One region of the Paenibacillus sp. YSY-4.3 genome, then DNA from elsewhere that is predicted to be linked to it. Evidence: predicted binding sites of a transcription regulator. Region 1 holds the regulator's gene; the other holds the start of a gene.

Region 1 (5,249 bases):
GGGGTAAGCAGGAGTTGTATCCGATATAATGCATCAATTTGCTGCATACCTTCTAGTATGCGTTCAATTAATTAACGCGGCTGGAAGGGGAGTAACTGCAATGTATTATATCGAGGTGGAGCAAGGGGTTAAAATATTTGTGGAAGATGTGGATCCTGGCCCTGGCAGCATGCCGATTCTGTTTATCCATGGCTGGCCGGTCAATCATAAAATGTTTGAATACCAGTGGAACATCCTTCCGAAATACGGATATCGCTGCATCGGGATCGATTTGCGCGGCTTCGGCAAATCGGACCGCCCGTGGGCAGGCTATAATTACGATAGGCTGGCCGCCGATGTTCGTGCCGTTGTTGCGGCGCTCGGTATAAACCGCTTTATCCTCACAGGCTTCTCCATCGGTGGAGCGATTGCTATTCGCTACATGGCGCGTTATGCAGGGTATGGGGTATGCAAACTGGCGTTAATTTCGGCGGCTGCCCCTCGCTTCTCCCAATCGCCTAATTATCCTTACGGATTGCCTGTCCATGATATTAATGCGCTTATTCAACAGACTTATTCGAATCGTCCGCAGATGCTGGCTGAATTTGTGGAGAAGTTCTTTTTCAGCAAAATTACTCCTGCATTCCGGGATTGGTTTCAAGATATGGGATTGGCTGCTTCCGGCCATGGGACGATTCAAGGGCTAGTCTCGTTGCGGGATGAAGATTTGCGACCGGACCTCAACCGCATCGTTGTTCCGACAGGATTATTTAATGGTGCGCAGGACCAAATCGTCCCTTTTGCTTCTGCAGAGGCTTTGCACCGGGGAATCCCCCAATCCGAGCTTTACCGGTTTGAAAGGAGCGGGCATGGTGTGTTCTACGATGAGCTTGAGGCATTTAATGAAGCATATATTCGTTTTCTAAGAGTTTAAAAATATATAAAAAGAAAGAGCCTACCGACAAGGTAGCTCTTTCTTTGATTTCACTCTAGTGCAGATCCCGGAATAGGCCGACTACTTTGCCCAAGATCGTCACATGTTTCAAACGAAGCGGCTCCATCGTCGCATTCTCGGGCTGAAGGCGAATATGATCCTTTTCCTTGTAGAATGTCTTGACCGTCGCCTCGTCATCCTCTGTCATCGCAACAACGATTTCTCCGTTATTGGCCGTTTGCTGCTTCCGCACAATAACATAGTCTCCGCTATGGATTCCCGCTTCGATCATGCTGTTGCCGACAACGGATAACATGAAGATCTCGCCTTCTCCGGCATAATGCTGCGGAAGCGGGAAATAATCCTCGATGTTCTCGGTCGCCGTTATAGGAACGCCGGCAGTGACTTTACCGATGACGGGCACACGGGCCACGGAATGGGCAAACTGGCCGATGCCCTCCGCCTCGTCTTGCCCCAGCAATTCGATCGCTCTTGGCTTCGTTGGATCACGCCGGATAAAGCCTTTCTTCTCTAGCCGATCCAAATGGCCGTGTACCGTTGAACTGGAAGCTAGTCCGACTGCTTCGCCGATTTCACGCACGGAAGGCGGGTAACCTTTCAATCTTACTTCGGAGCGTATAAATTCAAGAATAGCTTGCTGACGGCTAGAAACCTTCGACATAATCCATCAACCCCATTTAGTAACGTTTGGAAAAATTATAACATAGAACTTCCGTTCGCACAAACATAAGTTCTAAATATGGAATGGCTGAATTGGAATGCGGGTATTGCTATTGGGATATGCATCTCAGCGTGTTGAATTATCGGTGTCGAAAAATAGGGGAACAATTGTTCTAAAAAACTATTGAATCAAACAAACGTTCGTGTTATTATGATTTCAAATAATAAGAACATTTGTTTGGAGTGATAATATTATGTTGAGATACAGTACCTATCAAAGCATTTATGATCGTAAGGCGAATACGCGCAATGTGGGAGCCCTGCGTAAGGGTGCAGCCAGATTGAATGAAGCAATTGCTTACTCCATTTCGAATATACTTGCTGGAATTACCTTGTTTAAGGTGTTAGTGTTTATTCTGTTCGTGGTTATTGCTTGGGCGGGAATGGTTACGGTAGCAGCCTCATCAGCTGAGCATGAATTTGCAGAGTTGGAATCAGTTGTTGTCAGGCAGGGGGATTCTCTATGGAAGATTGCCGCAGCTCATAAGCCTGGTAATATGGATACGAGGATATATGTTACTTCGATTATGCGGGCGAATGATTTGGCCGGAAGCAATATCCAACCTGGCGATATTCTTGTCCTGCCTACGAAGTGATTCATATGTATAAATGTTCTGGATATATGCATGAAGTCAAAGAAGGAGCCGCAGTCTAATTTGCGGTTCCTTCTTTGTGTTCGTTAAGTGTTAATTGTAATGTCAGGCGCAGAAATGGTCGGCGGAGTCGTTAAATCAGATGCAGCTCCGGCAAAGCTGGCGACCTCCAATGTTACCGGCGTTCCGACCAGGAGATCTGTAGTGGCAAGCACTAAGCTTGCTGTTGTAAGCGTAGATAGGGAGTTTTGCTGCAGGACTCCGTTGATATAGACGTTGAAATAATCGTTAGCCGCTGTAATCGTTGGCAGATCAGTAATAGGAGTATCGTCGTCGTTCGTAAAGCTGTCTGCGGGAATCGTCGTATCGGTGGCTCCGATCATGCCGGCAGTAATGGCAGCGAAGTAGCGAGTCGTAACGGGATTAATGGTCGTAGTGATTGCTCCCCCAGAGGCTACCGGCGCGGAGGCAGTAGCTGTAAATACCGGTTTAATGACAGGCATGTGATCACCTCCTTTTTTCATGACTCGGCGAAAGTGGTTATCAAACGAAGCTACCTGCTTTCGATCCATTATATAGAATGAAAGTTTGCGACACGTTGAAACGGCTATTAACGCCTGCGCAAAAATATGGCCTCAAACGTTATGGGGTGGATAGAAGTCTATTCCTCTGAATGTAAAGAGACATATGATATATAATTATCAAACGCGGAAGGTGTTCATAATGTCTACTGCTGCGGCCAAGCATCAAAAGAATGGCAAAGCGACTAATAGAAATGCTGGAATGAAGGAATCAATCAGACAAGGTTGCAATAAAAGACGAAAAACTTTAATAAGAAAGAAGAAAAAATGCCGACAGCGTTCCATACGGAGAAATCAGCGATTGTGTCCACGGCAACGTAGAAGGATCATCCAGTGGATCATCGGGCAGGGGCTGCAAGGAGAACAGGGGGCATCCTGCTCGCCATGTCAAGCAGGGCCAGCGGGTGGGATTGGCGCGCCAGGTCCGCCAGGAAAAGATGGTGCAGTGGGAGCGCGTGGCCCGCAGGGAGATTCTGGATTACAGGGCTCACCGGGCGAAGCGGGTCCAGCAGGAGCGCAGGGCCCTCATGGCGAACGAGGTGCATCAGGTTCTCAAGGACGTCAAGGTCCTCCTGGCCCGCCTGGTTCACCAGGCTCTCCTGGCGTACCGGGTCCACAAGGTCCACAAGGTCCACAAGGTCCTGCAGGCGAAGTTTCTGGAATTACGATCCTGCCGAGCGCTTTTCGTTATTTTTACTTTCCTCCGGAGGGCCTAACGGGTACCGTTCATATTTCGGCAGCCGAGTTTACCGACGATGACGGTGTTTCGGTTTCGGAGTTCAAAGGGATAGGCATTAACGGATATTCTAATTTATACATTAATGGGGTCATGCAGGAGCGCAGTTTGTACCGTTTGACTACAGCGGATTTAACACTTATTCTTGAAGGAGATATCGTGTTGGCCGGGGCACCAATTATCATCGAAAACGTTGCGTTTGTGGCCCGTATGCAGGTAGCGGCTTCGCAGGGTTTGGTATCTTGACAACCTGTATCAGTCATGTCAATGTTAAAAGGGAATTCATGAATTTATGTGCAGGAGGATATTATGGATATAGATGCAATGGTACGGCGCATTAATGAATTGGCGCGCAAGAACAAGGCTGAAGGGCTTACGGAGGATGAAATGCTGGAACGCGCCCAGCTCCGGGAGACATATCTTCAGAACATAAGAAGAAATTTCCGCCAGCAGCTGGAATCAATCGAAGTGGTGGATAAATAAGGCCGGCCATTTGGTCCGGCTTTACATATGAATAAGGAGGCTCTCATCTATGGAATACGCATATCTTGGCAAAAGCGGATTAGCGGTATCACGGTTATGTTTGGGAAGCATGACATTCGGCGGACAGACCGACGAAGCGGAATCGGCCCGCATGATCGCTTCCTTTCTGGATCAGGGCGGTAATTTTATCGATACGGCTGATGTGTATACCGAAGGACGCTCTGAGGAGATCGTTGGCAAGTACATTAAAGACCGCCGTTCGGAGGTTATCCTTGCGACCAAGGTTCGGATGCGCACATCGCCAGACGTGAATGGCTTCGGAGCCTCGCGCAAACGGATCATGGACGGGGTGGAGGCAAGCCTGAGAAGGCTGGGCACGGACTACATTGATCTCTATCAAATTCATGTCTGGGATGCGGATACGCCGGTCGAAGAGACACTTAGAGCGTTGGATGATCTGGTGACCTCCGGCAAAGTGCGTTACATAGGTTGTTCGAATTATTTGTCGTGGCAACTAATGAAAAGTCTGGGCATCAGCGATTTCAGAGGGTATTCCCGCTATATTTCTTTGCAGCAGCAGTACAGCCTGGTTAGCAGAGAAGCTGAGCGAGAGCTTGTCTCCTTATGCGCGGAAGAGAAGGTCGGCATCATTCCTTGGGCTCCGCTTGGGGGCGGATTCTTGACTGGCAAATACCGCCGGGGCGAAACGCCGAGCGAAGGCCGCCTGGGAACCGCCAAGTCGGGAGAGAGCAGTTGGCAGTACCGCGCGGATGATAAGAACTTCGCGATTCTGGATGCCGTGCTGGCCGTAGCTGAAGAAACGGGCAAAACCCCGGCGCAGGTATCTCTCAATTGGCTACTGGAGCAGCCATGCATCACGTCTCCGATTTTCGGTGCAAGTACATTCGCGCAATTCGAGGAAAATATGGGTTCGGTCGGCTGGAGATTGCCGCTTGAGCTGCGTCAGCGCCTGGATGAAGCAAGCGCGTTACCTGATGAATATCCCGCGCGGTTCCTGAACAAATTTAGTAGAAATATTTAAATCATATTGGAGGAAGATCGATGGCTTCATTTGACAGAAAAGTTGAACGCAACCAAATGAAACTAAACAAGAAAGGAAAGAATTCGCAAGGCAATCAGGGCGGACGATCCGGCACGGGAAGCAGGGCTGGAGCACGGGGAGACGGGGATATTTTTAAAGG
Region 2 (5,249 bases), on a different contig from region 1:
GGTGAAATCCTTGTTGTCCATTTGGGTATTATCCCTGGTACGGGGGGGCAAGCTGAAGCCCCGTATTTAAACAGAATGTGCTACGAATAAGGAGGGATCATGTTATGCCGTCCAAGCAAATATCCGCAGGAGGCATTGTCTACCGCAAAGAAGCGGAACAATTGCAAATTCAGCTCATTACAGACCGATACGGCAAAATATCCTTTGCAAAAGGAAAGCGGGAGAACGGCGAGACAATCGAGCAAACCGCGCTTCGTGAAATTAGGGAGGAGACCGGCATCATCGGCCGGATCGTCGAGCCCATTGATATTATTGCTTATACTTATCAACATCCGCAGCATGGAGACATTCAAAAAGAAGTTCACTACTATCTTGTCGAAAGCGAGGGCGGCATGCTGAAACCTCAAACGGAAGAAATACGCAGTGTTGCTTGGTATGAGCCCGCGACCGCTTGGGAAAGGCAATGCAATGCCGGTTACGATAATAATGATTTTATTTTGGAAAAAGCGTTAAAACTGCTGGACGTTCAGGTCTAATCGCGTGTTTTGGCGGAGGGCAGCGGCGCTGCCGGCGAGGTGTATTGCGTCGGCCCGTCCCATCTTGACCATATGGGCAAGTAGCAAAAAGGGAGTGCGAGCAATGAGCAGACCACATTAAAAATCGTCTGCGTGTGCGCGATTTGCGCCGCAGGATCGCTGCTAAGCCAAACTGCCGCGGCCTCAAGCCATGGAATCAGAGGCATGAAGAGCAGTGCGCCCAGCACATTGAGGACGACATGGGACCAGGCGACGAACTGTCCAGAACGGGTGCTGCCGACCGAGGCGATCAGCGGCGTAATGCATGTGCCGACATTGGAACCGATGACCATGGCTATCCCAAACTCGACAGGGAGGGCTCCGGCAGCTACAAGCCCCATCGTCATGGCGATAACGGCTGCGCTGCTATGGATGAGCGCGGTGAGAATCGCTCCGGCAATAGCTCCCCACAGGAGGCTGTCGTCCGCGTGCTTTAACAGCCAGGCGATCACCCCGCGATCCTCTAGAGCGGGCCCGATCGATTGCATCCACTTGATCGCGATCATAATAAGACTGAAGCCGAACAAAGCGAGGGACCCGAATTGGATCGGCCGGAGCTTTCGCGCCCAGCCCCCGCCATTCCGGCTGCGGGGAAGGGCTTCTTCGCCCATGACAGCGCAAGCCCATGTCACGAGAGAGCCGATCATGAGCGGAATGCCAAGCCGCGAAATGTTCAAGGCGATTAGCTCGGTTGTCAGGCAGGTCCCGATGTTGCCGCCGAGGATGATGCCCAGTGTCCGGCCGTAAGACAATAGCCCGGCATTGACGAGCCCGATCGTCATGACCGTTACCGCCGTACTGCTCTGGAGCACGGCGGTAACGAAGGTGCTCGACAATAGGCCCGTCCATGGCGTGCGCGTCGAGGCCTGAAGCAGTTTGATCAGCCTCGGCCCAGCCCAGGTTTGCAGCGCAGCCTCCATGATTTTCATGCCGAGCAGAAACAAAGCAAAGCCAAATGTCGCCGGGAACACAATTTCGTGAAACATGAGCTCCCTCCTCTGATAAAGCTGTACAAGTTACATATATGCAGTCCTTGCAGCTCTCATGCCCCGTGGCCTAAGGCCGTTTCCATAAGGGCTCCCGAGTACCGGCGGCTGGCGCAAGTCGAGGAGAAGCTATTTAAGAATAAAAGGAGTGGGTCAGCGTGCCATCAGTCATATTTCAACGCAGTCGTAAGAAGCGGCTGGAACAGGGGCATCCTTGGATTTACAACAATGAAATCGAGAAAGTAGAGGGCGGGCCAGAACCCGGCAGTCTAGTAGCTGTACTGGATTGGAGAGGCAAGTTCCTGGCAACGGGCTACTACAATCCCGATTCGCAAATTACGGTTCGGGTCGTATCTTATCAACCGCTCGAAGAGATGGATACATCTTTCTTTATCCGGCGTTTCGAACAGTGCCTTGCGCACCGCAACAGATTTCTGCGGGAGGATGCCTACCGGCTTGTCTATGGTGAGGCGGATTTCTTGCCAGGACTGATCGTGGACCGGTTTGCCGACGTTCTTGTCGTACAGTTGCTCACACTAGGGATGGACCGCTGCCGCGCCAGCATTGTGGAAGCTTTGACAGCTGTACTTCAACCGGCGGGCATCTATGAGCGCAGCGACGTATCCGTCCGTGCTCTGGAAGGTCTCGAGGAGGTAAAGGGTCCGCTTTATGGCGAGACACCGCAGCATGTAACTGTGACGGAGAACGGCCTATTGATCCAAGTTGACATCTGGCAAGGACAGAAAACCGGATATTTCTTTGATCAGCGCGAGAACCGCGCTTCCATCGAACCGCTGATGACGGGCTGGGGGGAACGGAGCGGCGTTATGCTGCAGCAGCTTCCTGCTGACGGCGGTGGATTCCGCACAGCTCCGGTCAACCGGAAGGGCAACGAGGTTACTTTTCCATATTGGGATGGGGCAACCGTGCTTGAATGCTTCTCTCATACGGGGAGCTTTACACTGCATGCATGCAAGTATGGCGCAAAAAAAGTAACCTGCCTCGATATTTCCGAGCACGCGATTCAAAGCGCCCGGGAGAACGTCAGGCTGAACGGTTTTGAAGACCGGGTCGAATTCGTCGTGGCGGATGCTTTTGAATACTTGCGCAGCCAGGTAAAGGGGTTGGACGAACGGCGTGAACGCGCCGCCGATAACAGCAAGGCAGATACCTCTCAGCCGATGACAGCCGGAGGTGGCCGTACCTGGGATGTCGTTATTCTCGATCCCCCGGCTTTTGCCAAGACGAAGGGGGCGGTCAAAGGGGCGTGCAGAGGATATAAAGACATTAATTTGCATGGCCTGAAGCTGGTTAACGAAGGCGGTTACCTGGTTACCGCAAGTTGTTCCTACCATATGAAGCCGGAGCTGTTCCTGCAGACGATTCAGGAAGCGGCCATGGATGCGGGCAAGGTGCTCAGACTGATCGAGTGGCGGGCAGCCGGGAAAGACCACCCGCAAATTTTAGGCGTCAATGAAGGACACTATTTAAAGTTCGCGATCTTTGAGGTGCGGAGCAAGACATTTTAACAAATTCCATGTGGTAAATACAGGGAATTCAGTAATTACTAGCGGGCAGGACTTCTGATTGTATCAGAAGTCTTGTTGTATTTTGCACGTTTACTAGTTTAAAATGAACAGAACATATATTCTTGTTTATGGCATAAGCAAAAAATCTGTATGCTATAATGTAAATTAACTTACATGACCGTGACAAGAAGCCGTGAAATGCTCGCGCTTCTTGCTTTGATACAATATTAGGCTTACTGCAAGCTTGCTGTTAGGAGGAGTACCATGTCACTTCAATTGATCATCGGCCGTTCGGGAAGCGGCAAGAGCAGCTTGATACTGGAACGGATCACCTCGATGCTAAGGGCCGACCCGGCGGGCCCCCCGATTATATTAATCGCCCCGGAGCAGGGGACGTTCCAGATTGAACGCGCAATCGTCCAGTCGGAGCAATTATATGGTACCGTCAGGGCTCAGGTTCTTGGCTTTCACCGCTTGGCCCTGCGGGTTATGCAGGAAACAGGCGGATCGGCCCTTATACCGATCAGCGAAGAGGGCAAGAAGATGCTCCTCTACAAAATTATGCGCAGGCACCGCAAAGAGCTGAAGCTATACAAACAGTCGGGCGATCAACTCGGCGTGATCGACAGGATCAATACGCTGTACAGCGAGTTGAAGAAGCATGATGCCGATTTCTCGGCACTGGACAAATACGGAGAAATCCTCGAAAGGTCGGACGGCGAATCGCCGCTCCTGAAGGATAAGCTCCATGATCTAAGCGTCATTTATCGCGAATTTGACCAGGAACTATCCCAGCTCTACATAGATGCAGAGGATCATGTCGTCAAGCTTGCGGAGGGCGCGCCGAAGTCATCCTATCTTCGCGGGGCCGACATATGGATTGACGGTTTTCAGTCTTTTACCCCGCAGGAGTACAAAGCCATTGGCGCGCTCATGTCCGTGGCCTCCTCGATGACCGTATCGCTTACGTTGGATCGTCCTTATGATGATGGAGTATTACCGCATGAACTGAACCTGTTCCATTCTACGGCTATAACGTACATGAAGCTGCGCGAGCTCGCAGAGGAATGCGAAGTCGAGGTTAAGGCGGCAGAGGTTCTTGGCGCCCGTCCGTTTCCCCGCTTTAAGAACAATGAGACATTATCGCATTTGGAATTTGCCTATGAACATCGGACCCCGTGGAAGGGAGCAGCGCAGCCGGAGGATTTGCCAGCTGCTTTGACTCTGCATGCGGCGGGCAGTCGGCGCATGGAGATTGAAGGAGCCGCGCGGGCGATGGTTGCCCTGGCCAGGGAGCAGGGGGCGAGATGGCGCGACATGGCTTTGCTTGTCAGAAATTTGGAGGATTACGACCATCTCGTCGGCCCGGTGTTCGAGGAATACGGCATCCCTTATTTCTTCGACCAGAAGCGGAGCGTGCTCTATCATCCTATGGTAGAGCTGGTACGGGGAGCCTTGGACGTTGTGTTGAAGTTTTGGAAATACGAGGATGTATTCCGCTGCGTCAAAAGTGAATTTCTGCTGCCGCTTGACGGCAGCTTGACGAGAAGCGATATGGATCGGCTCGAAAACTATGCCTTGGCAAGCGGTATTCATGGCTATCGCTGGAATGATGGCCGCCCATGGAAGGGCATGCCGAGCCTGTCGCTGGAGGGCCCCGATCGTTCGGCGGAGCAGGCGGAGAGCGGGACTATGCGCCTGTTGGAGCGCTGCCGTGAGGCGATTGTAACGCCCTTGTCCGCTTTTGAGACGAGGTTGAAGCGGAGCAGCAATGCCCGTGAAATGTGCATGGCGGTCTACAAGCTGCTCGAGGATACCGAAGCTGCACATCGCCTGGACAAGCTGGCGCATGAGGCCCAGCGCCAGGGAAGGCCGCAGGAGGCTATGGAGCATCGCCAGCTATGGAGCGCCGTCCTGGACCTCCTCGATCAAATCGTAGAAATGATGGGAGAAGAGGAGCTTAGCTTGGATATATTCGCCGGCATCATAGAGACGGGGCTGCAGGATCTCAAGCTGTCTCTTGTTCCGCCATCCTTGGATCAGGTATTGATCGGGAGCACGGATCGCACGCGCTCAAGCCATGTTAAGCACCTATTCCTGCTTGGAATCAACGAGGGCATCATGCCTGCCAGCCTGCAGGAAGAAGGCGTGCTCAGTGA

Evidence for each region. The regulator LexA, encoded in region 1, represses DNA repair genes until DNA is damaged. The targets are predictions, from matches to a motif close to CGAACATATGTTCG.
Region 2: addB (helicase-exonuclease AddAB subunit AddB) is a predicted target of LexA. The motif match lies at 3,200-3,213, and genes of this name have one in related genera.

What each region holds. Positions count from the first base shown of each region.
Region 1 covers NZ_BAABMC010000007.1:187,696-192,944, reverse strand. The annotation lists gene ACYUJT_RS20570 (hypothetical protein) at 1-29, shown strand, start outside; gene ACYUJT_RS20565 (alpha/beta fold hydrolase) at 101-913, shown strand; gene lexA (transcriptional repressor LexA) at 969-1,595, opposite strand; gene ACYUJT_RS20555 (LysM peptidoglycan-binding domain-containing protein) at 1,849-2,250, shown strand; gene ACYUJT_RS20550 (DUF4183 domain-containing protein) at 2,334-2,750, opposite strand; gene ACYUJT_RS20545 (DUF4183 domain-containing protein) at 3,130-3,810, shown strand; gene ACYUJT_RS20540 (DUF896 domain-containing protein) at 3,874-4,047, shown strand; gene ACYUJT_RS20535 (aldo/keto reductase) at 4,097-5,089, shown strand; gene ACYUJT_RS20530 (hypothetical protein) at 5,110-5,249, shown strand, end outside.
Region 2 covers NZ_BAABMC010000003.1:674,195-679,443, reverse strand. The annotation lists gene ACYUJT_RS13930 (NUDIX hydrolase) at 105-536, shown strand; gene ACYUJT_RS13925 (Na/Pi cotransporter family protein) at 533-1,561, opposite strand; gene ACYUJT_RS13920 (class I SAM-dependent rRNA methyltransferase) at 1,720-3,090, shown strand; gene addB (helicase-exonuclease AddAB subunit AddB) at 3,355-5,249, shown strand, end outside.